One region of the Enterobacter sp. UPMP2061 genome, then DNA from elsewhere that is predicted to be linked to it. Evidence: predicted binding sites of a transcription regulator. Region 1 holds the regulator's gene; the other holds the start of a gene.
The links. Region 1 encodes PurR, which represses purine synthesis genes. Its sites were predicted from a motif close to CANGCAAACGTTTGCNTG; they were not measured.
Positions count from the first base shown of each region.

Region 2: a site for PurR is predicted at 2,238-2,255, ahead of glyA (serine hydroxymethyltransferase). Genes of this name have one in related genera too.

Region 1 is NZ_JBSKJP010000001.1:1,055,214-1,061,053, reverse strand. Features, by position in the region: gene ACWKXX_RS05180 (C40 family peptidase) at 1-15, shown strand, start outside; gene sodB (superoxide dismutase [Fe]) at 138-719, shown strand; gene ACWKXX_RS05170 (MFS transporter) at 757-1,923, opposite strand; gene cydH (cytochrome bd-I oxidase subunit CydH) at 2,085-2,174, opposite strand; gene purR (HTH-type transcriptional repressor PurR) at 2,472-3,497, shown strand; gene punR (DNA-binding transcriptional activator PunR) at 3,515-4,426, opposite strand; gene punC (purine nucleoside transporter PunC) at 4,540-5,739, shown strand.
Region 2 is NZ_JBSKJP010000002.1:36,978-42,817, reverse strand. Features, by position in the region: gene ACWKXX_RS05805 (3-phenylpropionate MFS transporter) at 1-218, opposite strand, end outside; gene ACWKXX_RS05800 (DoxX family protein) at 391-813, shown strand; gene glyA (serine hydroxymethyltransferase) at 867-2,120, opposite strand; gene hmpA (NO-inducible flavohemoprotein) at 2,425-3,615, shown strand; gene glnB (nitrogen regulatory protein P-II) at 3,696-4,034, opposite strand; gene glrR (two-component system response regulator GlrR) at 4,115-5,452, opposite strand; gene qseG (two-component system QseEF-associated lipoprotein QseG) at 5,449-5,840, opposite strand, start outside.

The DNA.
Region 1 (5,840 bases):
AAAACCATTCGCTAAACCCTGCCCTGCCGCCTCCATGGCAGGGTAAGTTCCTCTTTTGCATACCCTTTCAATTTGCTATTCTGTCCTTGTTGTCTGTAGGGTTATTGGCAACGTATAAAACTATAAGGAGAGAAGCAATGTCGTTCGAATTACCTGCACTACCGTATGCAAAAGACGCCCTGGCCCCGCACATTTCCGCGGAAACCCTGGAGTACCATTACGGCAAGCATCACCAGACCTATGTCACCAACCTGAACAATCTGATCAAGGGCACCGATTTTGAAGGCAAAACGCTGGAAGAGATCGTGCGCAGTTCAGACGGCGGCGTATTCAACAACGCCGCACAGGTGTGGAACCACACCTTCTACTGGCACTGCCTGGCCCCCAATGCAGGCGGAGAACCTACCGGTGAGCTGGCGGCAGCGATTAACGCCGCGTTCGGCAGTTTCGCGGATTTTAAAACGAAGTTTACTGACGCAGCCGTTAAAAACTTTGGCTCCGGCTGGACCTGGCTGGTAAAAGAGGCTGATGGCAAACTGGCTATCGTTTCCACTTCTAATGCGGGTACCCCTCTGACCACCAGCGCCACGCCGCTGATGACCGTGGACGTATGGGAACACGCCTATTACATTGATTACCGTAATGCGCGCCCGAACTACCTGGAACACTTCTGGGCACTGGTTAACTGGGAATTTGTTGCGAAGAACTTCGCCGCGTAAGAGACACGCAGAAGGGGCAGCCCTTCTGCGTTTTTGTTTATTCCGCCGTACACACCGCTTCAGGCTGTTTACGACCAGACATAATCACCAGCAGCAGGCCGAGTGCAGCAATGATCGCCCCCATCACCGGCACAAAGCTGTAACCCAAACCACCTGAGATCACCGCCCCGCCCGCTGCGGCCCCCAGCGCATTGCCCAGGTTAAACGCACCGATATTCACCGACGAAGAGAGCCCCGGCGCTTCGTGCGCAACGCGCATTACGCGCATCTGCAACGGTGGCACCACGGCAAAGGTTGCGGCGCCCCACACCACCATGGCAATCGCGGCACCCACTTCGTTACGCGCCAGCCACGGAATCGCCACCATGATGACAATCAGCAGCGTTAAAAAACCTTTCAGTGTTCCACTGACGGAGCGGTCGGCAAATTTCCCACCAAGATAGTTGCCAATCGAGAACCCGACACCAATCAGCACCAGCATCGCGGTAACAAAGAGTGGCGTTGCGTGGGTAATGTCGTGCAGCACCGGGGAGATATAGGTGTAGAGCGTAAACATCGCCCCGGCCCCCAGTACCGTGGTAAGCAGCGCGGACAACACCTGAGGACGCATCAGCACCGCCAGCTCTTTACGTACTTCCGGACGTTCTCCCGCACTTCCTTTCGGCAGTGAGAAGAACAGCGCAACCATCGCGACCACGCCCAGTCCGGCGGTTGCGAGGAAAGACATACGCCAGCCGATGGCCTCTCCCAGCCAGGTGGCAGCGGGAACGCCGCCGATATTAGCGATGGTGAGGCCCATGAACATAGTGGCTACCGCGCTGGCCTGCTTATGTTTTGGCACCACGCTGGCGGCAACAACCGAGCCCAGTCCGAAGAAGGCGCCATGGTTGAGGCTGGTCAGAATGCGCGAAAGCATCAGAGTGGTGTAATCGGGCGAAATCGCGGAAAGCACATTTCCGAGAGTGAAAATCGCCATCAGGAAAATCAGCGCATTGCGGCGAGCGCGGTGGGAAAGCAGCAGCGTCATCAGCGGCGCGCCCACCATCACGCCAATCGCGTAGGCGCTAATTAACATACCGGCCGCAGGAATTGAGACGTCCACACCCCGGGCGATAACAGGCAATAACCCCATCGGGGAGAATTCAGTGGTGCCAATCCCAAAGGCGCCAATCGCCAGGGCCAGCAGGGGAAAATTGATTTTCATGAAGAGACTCCGGATACCGTGCCATAACCCGGCACAGAACTAAGAAGTCAAAAGCATGACATCAATCACAAAAAATGAGAAGTTAACATTTTGGCAAAAGATTTTTGCCGGAGAGGTAACAATAGCGGCAAGAGAGGGAGAAGGTTCTCCCCCCTCCTGAATCAGTGCAGCGCAGCGGTTAAACCACCCGCAACAATCAGGGCAAGAACAACAATGGTGGTAAACAGCGAAAACTTCAGATCGGTACTCATCAATTTTTCTCCTTTTATTCACCCTACGAAAAGTGAGCTTGCTCATTTTTACACAGTTCAGGTCAAAAATCTTCCAGGATTTAAGCGGATATCCACTTTACCTCTTCCCCTTTTCATCAAGATAGGACAAAATTCCACGCTAAATTTATTAGCGTACCGGCCACTGACCCCCTCCTGACGTCCTGTGTCGTTTTCCCGGCGTGTCGCAACTCATGTTTGCGTGATAAGGGTGAGAGAAGGCAAACGTTTACCTTCAATTTTTTCAGGAGCTTAGGATATGGTCTGGAGTGACATTTAATGGCAACAATTAAAGACGTAGCAAAACGCGCAAACGTTTCCACTACAACCGTATCACATGTTATTAACAAAACGCGTTTCGTCGCTGAAGAGACGCGTAATGCCGTCTGGGCGGCAATCAAAGAGCTGCACTACTCGCCAAGTGCGGTCGCCCGCAGCTTGAAGGTTAATCACACCAAATCGATTGGTCTGCTGGCCACCAGCAGTGAAGCGGCCTACTTTGCTGAAATCATCGAAGCCGTTGAAAAAAACTGCTTCCAGAAAGGCTATACCCTGATTCTGGGCAACGCGTGGAACAACATTGAAAAACAGCGCGCTTACCTGTCAATGATGGCGCAAAAGCGCGTCGACGGCCTGCTGGTAATGTGTTCTGAATACCCCGAGTCGGTCCTTTCTATGCTGGAAGAGTATCGCCACATTCCGATGGTGGTCATGGACTGGGGCGAAGCGCGCGCAGACTTTACCGACTCCGTTATTGATAACGCCTTTGAAGGCGGCTACATGGCGGGGCGTTATCTGGTAGAACGCGGTCATCGTGAAATTGGCGTGATCCCGGGTCCGCTGGAGCGTAACACCGGAGCTGGCCGTCTGGCCGGTTTCATGAAAGCGATGGAAGAGGCGCTGATCACCGTGCCGGAAAACTGGATTGTTCAGGGCGACTTCGAGCCGGAGTCGGGCTATCGCGCCATGCAGCAGATCGTCTCCCAGCCGCATCGCCCTACCGCGGTGTTCTGCGGCGGCGACATCATGGCGATGGGCGCGCTCTGCGCGGCGGATGAACTCGGCCTGCGCGTCCCGCAGGATATCTCGGTGATCGGCTATGACAACGTGCGCAACGCCCGCTTCTTTACCCCGGCGCTGACCACCATTCACCAGCCGAAAGATTCGCTGGGTGAAACGGCCTTCAACATGCTGCTGGACAGGATCGTCAACAAGCGTGAACAGTCCCAGTCCATTGAAGTTCACCCGCGCCTGATTGAACGCCGTTCCGTTGCGGACGGTCCGTTCCGCGACTACCGTCGTTAATCTCATTACGGGGCCAGCTATGCTGGTTCCCGCAACCACTCCCGGTTCAGCGTTTCGCTGTCGCCCAGATAATCCAGCAGCCAGGCCATGGCGGGCGAGACGTCGTTTTGCTGCCACGTCAGACAGCACGCGGCATCCGGGAAGGGGTTTTCCAGCGTCAAGGCCACCCACTCTCCCGCGTCGATGCGCGGGCGCGCAAAATGCACCGGCACCATGCCAACGCACAGCCCCGCGCTCAGACAGGTGGCTGACGACTCCCAGTCCGGTGCGACCACGCGGCGCTGATTATCCAGCAGCCAGGTAATGCGCTTGGGCAGCGAGCGGGAGGTATCTTCCAGCACCAGCGAGGGCCAGTTGCGTAAGGTGTCATCGCTCAGCGGACCTTCCAGCGCCGCCAGCGGGTGATCGCGCGCGACCACGCAGGTCCAGCTCAGCATGCCCATGTCGCGAAACGCGTAGCGCCCCCCAACCGGGATCGCCTGGGTTGCACCAATCGCCATCTCCGCCCTGCCGTCCGCCAGCGCATCCCAGACGCCGTTGAACACTTCCTGCGAAACACGCAGTTCGACGTCGGAAAAATGACGATAGAAATCGACGATCATCTGCCGGGTCCGCTCCGGCTTAACGATGTTATCCACCGCGATAGCGAGATGCCCGCGCCAGCCGTTGGCGATCTGCTGGCACTGCTCACGGGTGATCTGCATTTTTTTGATAACAGACCGCCCTTCCTTCAAAAACCACGCTCCGGCAGGCGTGAGCTCCACGTCGCGATGACGCCGCTCGAACAGCGGCACCGCCAGCCACGCTTCCAGCTGGCGCACCGTATAGCTGATAGCCGAGGGAACGCGATGCAGCTCCTGGGCGGCACCGGTAAAGCTGCCGTTACGCGCCACGGCATCAACCACTTCAAGGGAATAATCTGACCACATATTTAGCCTGCAAAATTTTTGAATGCACCCGCCAAATATTAGCGTTTCACAAGCCGCTTTACACTCCCTACACTCTGCGCCAACGTACACCTGCCTCCTCAGGAGAAAAAACAGTGCAACCCAGGAAAGGATTTTTAGTCTGGCTCGGCGGCTTAAGCGTGCTGGGCTTTTTGGCGACCGATATGTATCTGCCCGCGTTCGCCGCGATGCAGGAAGATTTGCAAACCCCTGCCGCCGCCATCAGCGCCAGTTTAAGTTTGTTCCTCGCCGGCTTTGCTTTTGCGCAATTGCTGTGGGGGCCGCTCTCGGATCGTTTCGGCCGTAAGCCCGTCCTGTTGTTGGGTCTGGCGATTTTTGCCGTAGGCTGTCTGGGCATGCTGTGGGTCCGCGATGCCGCCTGGCTGCTGGCGCTGCGCTTTATTCAGGCGGTCGGTGTCTGCGCCGCAGCGGTGACCTGGCAGGCGCTGGTGACCGATTACTACCCCGCCTCGCGCACTAACCGCATATTCGCCACTATTATGCCGCTGGTCGGCCTGTCGCCGGCGCTTGCCCCGTTACTGGGCAGCTGGATCCTGGCGCATTTCGACTGGCAGGCCATTTTCGCCACGCTCTTTGCTATTACGCTGGTCCTGATGCTGCCTGCTTTCGGGCTTAAACCTGCGCATAAAAAAGAGACGCATCCGGACGCAAAGCCCATCACCTTTACCTCTTTACTGCGGTCGAAAGCCTATCGCGGTAACGTGCTGATTTATGCTGCCTGCTCTGCCAGCTTCTTTGCCTGGCTAACCGGTTCGCCGTTCATTCTGCATGACATGGGCTACAGCCCGGCGGCTATCGGCCTGAGCTATGTACCACAGACCATCGCCTTCCTGGTGGGTGGCTATGGCTGTCGCGCCGCGCTGCAAAAATGGGGAGGCCAACAGATGCTGCCCTGGCTGCTGGTTTTGTATGCGCTAAGCGTGATTGCGACCTGGGCTGTCGGCTTTATTCCCGGCGCCGGGCTTGCAGAAATTTTGATTCCGTTCTGCGTCATGGCGATCGCTAACGGGGCCATCTACCCTATTGTTGTAGCCCAGGCGTTGCGTCCATTTCCGCAGGCGACAGGCCGCGCTGCCGCGCTGCAAAATACCCTGCAACTTGGCCTGTGCTTCCTGGCAAGTCTCGTGGTCTCTGCGTTGATTGCAACCCCGCTGCTCACCACTACCAGCGTGATGCTGGTCACCGTTGCGCTGTCGGGTTTGGGCTATCGCATGCAGTCCTCAGCCCATCGCGAGCAGAGTGAAAACGCGCAGACAGAAACGTCGCACGCCTGATTGCGCGGGAAACTATGTTAAATACCAGTGATTAGGTTGCTAACAATTTTCTGTTGAATCACCAAATTTTGCGGCCTATACTAAATTTGGTTCGATTAAAT
Region 2 (5,840 bases), on a different contig from region 1:
ACCGCTTTAATCAGTAAGGAGGGATCGCTGACGCGGGGCGCAATCAGCAGGCTACCCAGGAAACGTGCCACCAGCCCCGCGCCCAGCAGGATGCCAATGGTCTCAGGCGTCAGACCAATTCCCTTGAGCCAGACGCTCCAGAAAGGCAAAAAAATACCGTAACTAAAGAAATAGGTGAAATAGCTGAGCGCCAGCCAGCGCGTGGAATGCAAGACCATGAATCCCTCCCGAAATGGAGGCGATAGTCTGGCGTTAATCCCTGACTTTAGCAAGTCGTTAGCGCGCTATAAATTAACGATAAATTAACATCATGGACAGCCGGTCGGCGTATGGCGAGAGCGGCAAAATTGTATTACGTTTAAAGAACATCGCCTGAAGAGGTCGTTTGCCATGAACAACTTACGTTATTTCGATTTCGGCTCCTCTCGTTCTTTCCTGCTTTTAATTGCCCGCATTGCTATTGTGGTCCTGTTTATTATTTTCGGTTATCCCAAGCTGACGGGGTTTAGCGGCACCGTTCAGTATATGACGTCGCTCGGCGCCCCCATGCCCATGCTGGCCGCCATTATTGCGGTGGTGATGGAAGTCCCCGCCGCGATTCTGATCGTGCTGGGCTTTTTCACCCGCCCCCTCGCGGTGATCTTTGTCTTCTATACGCTGGGAACAGCGGTGATTGGTCACCACTACTGGGATATGACGGGCGATGCGGTTCTGCCAAATATGATTAACTTCTACAAAAATGTGAGTATCGCTGGCGGCTTTATTTTGCTGGCGATTACCGGGCCGGGGGCCATCTCCCTCGACCGACGTTAGCCCATAAAAAAAGGCCGCATGAGCGGCCTTTTTCAGTTCTGCGACGCAGAGAATTATGCGTACACCGGGAAGCGTGCGCAGATGTCCAGAACTTTACCTTTAACGCGCTCGATAACCGCGTCGTCATTGATGTTGTCCAGAACGTCACACATCCAGCCCGCCAGCTCTTTCACTTCCGCTTCTTTAAAGCCACGGCGAGTTACGGCCGGAGAACCGATACGGATACCGGAAGTCACGAACGGGCTCTTCGGATCGTTTGGCACGCTGTTTTTGTTGACGGTAATGTTGGCGCGGCCGAGGGCTGCGTCAGCTTCTTTACCGGTCAGGTTCTTATCAACCAGGTCCAGCAGGAACAGGTGGTTTTCAGTCCCGCCAGAGACCACTTTGTAGCCACGGTTCAGGAACACTTCCACCATCGCTTTGGCGTTTTTAGCAACCTGCTGCTGATAAACCTTGAACTCTGGCTCCATCGCTTCTTTCAGCGCGACGGCTTTCGCGGCGATAACGTGCATCAGCGGGCCGCCCTGGGCGCTTGGGAACACGGCGGAGTTCAGCTTTTTGTACAGCTCTTCGTCACCGCCTTTTGCCAGGATCAGGCCACCGCGTGGACCCGCCAGGGTTTTGTGGGTGGTGGTGGTCACAACGTGCGCATGTGGAACCGGGTTCGGGTAAACGCCTGCCGCAATCAGACCGGCAACGTGCGCCATGTCGACGAACAGGTACGCGCCGATGCTGTCAGCGATTTCACGCATTTTGGCCCAGTCAACGATGCCGGAGTAAGCAGAGAAGCCACCGATGATCATCTTCGGCTTGTGCTCTTTGGCCTGCTTCGCCATGTCTTCGTAGTCAATTTTTCCGGACTCATCAATACCGTAAGGGATGATGTTGTACAGTTTGCCAGAGAAGTTAACCGGGGAGCCGTGAGTCAGGTGGCCGCCCTGCGCCAGGTTCATACCCAGAACGGTATCGCCCGGCTGCAACAGCGCGGTGTAAACAGCGAAGTTAGCCTGAGAGCCAGAGTGCGGCTGGACGTTCGCGTAGTCAGCGCCAAAGAGTTCTTTCGCACGGTCAATCGCCAGCTGCTCAACGATATCAACGTATTCGCAACCGCCGTAGTAGCGCTTGCCCGGATAACCTTCAGCATATTTGTTGGTCAGCTGAGAACCCTGCGCCTGCATCACGCGCGGGCTAGTGTAGTTTTCGGAGGCGATCAGTTCGATGTGCTCTTCCTGACGTACTTTTTCCTGCTCCATAGCCTGCCACAGTTCGGCATCATAATCGGCAATGTTCATTTCACGCTTTAACATCCGCATCTCCTGACTCAGCTAACAAGTAAATTTTTGGCCTGAAAAGGCAGTCCTGTTGGACGACGGGCAACAGTATAACTGAATAGTTCTGCGATAACAGGTCTTGACAAACGATTTTACGCAAACGTTTACCTCCACGCCACGCAAGGGTTTGAGCAATAAAGCTCTCGCCATTTTCAACGGATTTCTTTTCAGCTTTGTGATGCATATTTTTCACGATGCAAAGAACCATTTACATTGCAGGGGTATTTTTATAAGATGCATATAAAATACATCATTAAAGTAACATCAGAAGGAAGCTGCTATGCTCGACGCCCAAACCATCGCTACCGTGAAAGCCACAATCCCCCTGCTGGTTGAAACGGGTCCTAAACTGACCGCCCATTTCTACGATCGCATGTTCGCGCATAACCCGGAGCTCAAAGAGATTTTCAACATGAGCAACCAGCGTAACGGCGATCAGCGCGAAGCGCTGTTTAACGCTATTGCCGCCTATGCCAGCAACATCGAAAACCTGCCGGCTCTGCTGCCTGCGGTGGAAAAAATCGCCCAGAAGCACACCAGCTTCCAGATCAAACCTGAGCAGTACAACATCGTAGGCAGTCACCTGCTGGCAACCCTGGACGAAATGTTCAGCCCGGGCCAGGAGGTACTGGATGCCTGGGGTAAGGCCTATGGCGTACTGGCAAACGTATTCATCAACCGTGAAGCGCAGATCTACAGTGAAAACGCCAGCAAGAATGGCGGCTGGGAAGGCACGCGCGCCTTCCGCATCGTTGAGAAAACCCCGCGCAGCGCACTGATCACCAGCTTTGAGTTTGAGCCAGTGGACGGTCAGCCGGTTGCCGATTACCAGCCGGGCCAGTATCTGGGCGTCTGGCTGAAGCCTGAAGGCTTCCCGCACCAGGAGATTCGCCAGTACTCCCTGACCCGCAAGCCAGACGGCAAAGGCTATCGCATTGCGGTTAAACGTGAGGAAGGCGGTCAGGTATCCAACTGGCTGCATAACGAAGCCAGCGTGGGCGACGTGGTCCATCTGGCGGCACCGGCGGGCGATTTCTTTATGGCCGTTGAAACGAATACCCCGGTGACGTTGATCTCCGCAGGCGTAGGTCAGACGCCAATGCTGGCGATGCTGGATACGCTGGCGAAAGCAAACCACAGCGCGCAGGTTAACTGGTTCCACGCGGCGGAGAACGGTGATGTGCACGCCTTTGCGGATGAAGTCAAAGCGCTCGGAGCGACCCTGCCGCGTTTCACCGCGCATACCTGGTATCGCCTGCCGACGGCGGCAGACCGCGCAGCGGCTCGTTTCGACAGCGAAGGCCTGATGAATTTAGGGCAGCATGAAGGGGCGTTCAGCGCACCGGGGATGCAGTTCTACGTTTGTGGGCCAGTAGCGTTTATGCAGTATGCCGCGAAGCAGCTGGTAGACCTGGGCGTGAATAAAGACAACATTCATTACGAATGTTTCGGCCCGCATAAAGTGCTGTAATCGCCCGGCGGCGCTGCGCTTGCACGGGCCTACGAAGGGTTTTTTAGGCCGGGTACGCGCAGCGCCACCCGGCAAGAATGTTAAATCGCCGCGTCGTCTTCTTCGCCGGTACGGATACGGATCACGCGCGCCACGTCAAAGACGAAGATTTTCCCGTCGCCAATTTTACCGGTCTGCGCCGTGCGGATGATGGTATCCACACAGGTATCGACGATATCATCGCTCACCACGATCTCGATTTTCACTTTCGGCAGAAAGTCCACCATGTACTCTGCGCCACGGTATAGCTCGGTGTGGCCCTTCTGACGACCAAAACCTTTCACTTCAGTTACGGTCATCCCGGTGATGCCTACTTCTGCCAGCGCTTCACGTACATCATCCAGTTTGAAAGGTTTAATAATCGCATCAATCTTTTTCATGGTGGGTCCTTAAACTCTTGCCAGTAAGCAGCCTCGTAATCGGTTGCTCACAGTATCATATTCAGGCGAATTTTGCGGTATTACTCTTTAAAATCGTTCGCTTCCAGCTCGTGGCGTGAGAGCAATTTATAAAACTCGGTACGGTTACGCCCGGCCATGCGCGCCGCGTGGGTCACGTTGCCTTTGGTGATTTGCAGCAGCTTACGCAGATAGTTCAGCTCGAACTGGTTTCGCGCTTCCGCAAACGTCGGTAAGGCCGTGTTTTCCCCCTCGAGCGCCTGCTCCACCAGCGCATCGCTGATCACCGGCGATGACGTCAGCGCCACGCACTGCTCAATCACGTTCACCAGCTGGCGTACGTTGCCCGGCCAGCTTGCGGTCATCAGGCGTTTCATCGCATCGGTGGAGAACGCGCGCACGAATGGTTTGTGGCGGTCAGCGGCCTGGCGCAAAAGGTGATTTGCCAGCAGTGGGATATCTTCCGCACGCTCGGCCAGCGCCGGGATTTTCAGGTTGACGACATTCAGTCTATAGTAAAGATCTTCACGGAACTCGTTGCGCGCCATCACCTTGGGTAAATCGCGATGGGTAGCGGAAATAATACGCACGTTGATATCGATATCGCGGTTGCTGCCAAGCGGACGCACTTTTCGCTCCTGCAACACGCGCAGCAGTTTGACCTGCAACGGCGTGGGCATATCGCCAATTTCATCAAGAAACAGCGTGCCCCCCTCAGCCGCCTGGAACAGCCCTTCACGGCTGCTCACCGCGCCGGTAAAGGCGCCGCGGGCATGGCCGAAGAGCTCAGACTCAAGCAGCTGTTCCGGCAGCGCGCCACAGTTGATGGCAATAAAGGCATTTTTACTGCGCGGGCTGGCGTTGTGGATAGCCTGGGCCAGGATCTCTTTCCCGGTCCCGCTCTGGCCGTTGATCAGCACGCTAACGTCGGATTGCGCCACCATCCGCGCCTGTTCCAGCAGGCGCAGCATCACAGGGCTACGCGTCACGATGGATTCACGCCAGGCTTCGTCGCCGGATGGCGCCGCATGCTCAAGGGCGCTGTCGATTGCTTTATAGAGGGCGTCTTTATCCACTGGTTTGGTGAGGAAGCTGAATACCCCCTGCTGCGTTGCGGCCACCGCATCAGGAATAGATCCGTGAGCGGTGAGGATAATCACCGGCATCCCGGGCTGCTGCTTCTGGATCTCCGTGAACAGTTGCAGGCCATCCATTTCATCCATGCGCAAATCACTGATCACCAGATCGATTTTCTCGCGGCTGAGCACTTTCAGCCCCTCCTGCCCGCTTTCAGCGGTGACCACGCTGTAGCCTTCGCTGACCAGACGCATTCCCAGCAGCTTTAACAGCCCGGGATCGTCATCCACCAGTAACAGATGGGCAGGTTTACGGCTTGTCATGGCTTCACATCCTCTTGTTTCGGCGTCTCACTGTCTGGCGTCGTGGCAGAGTTGCCTTTCGACCCATCGGGCAGATAGCTGCCTGCCGGCTTACGCGTCGAGAGCTGTCTTTCGATATCGGTCAGATTTTCGAGCTTGCGGGTGGTGGTTTCCAGCTGCTCGCGCAGCGACTCCTGCTGCTGGCGAAGCGCATCAAGCTCGCTGTCGCTCGACTGCTGCAATTTACTGTAGCGGAAACGTTCTTCAGACAGCTGTAATTGCAGGGTTTGTCCATCCCGCCAGAGCTGATAGACCGGGCGCACCTGCGGGGGAATATTGATCACGTAAGTATCCAGCCGCGTCACGTTGGCGCGGCGTTCGACAGGCGTGATTCTGGCATCCGCCATCA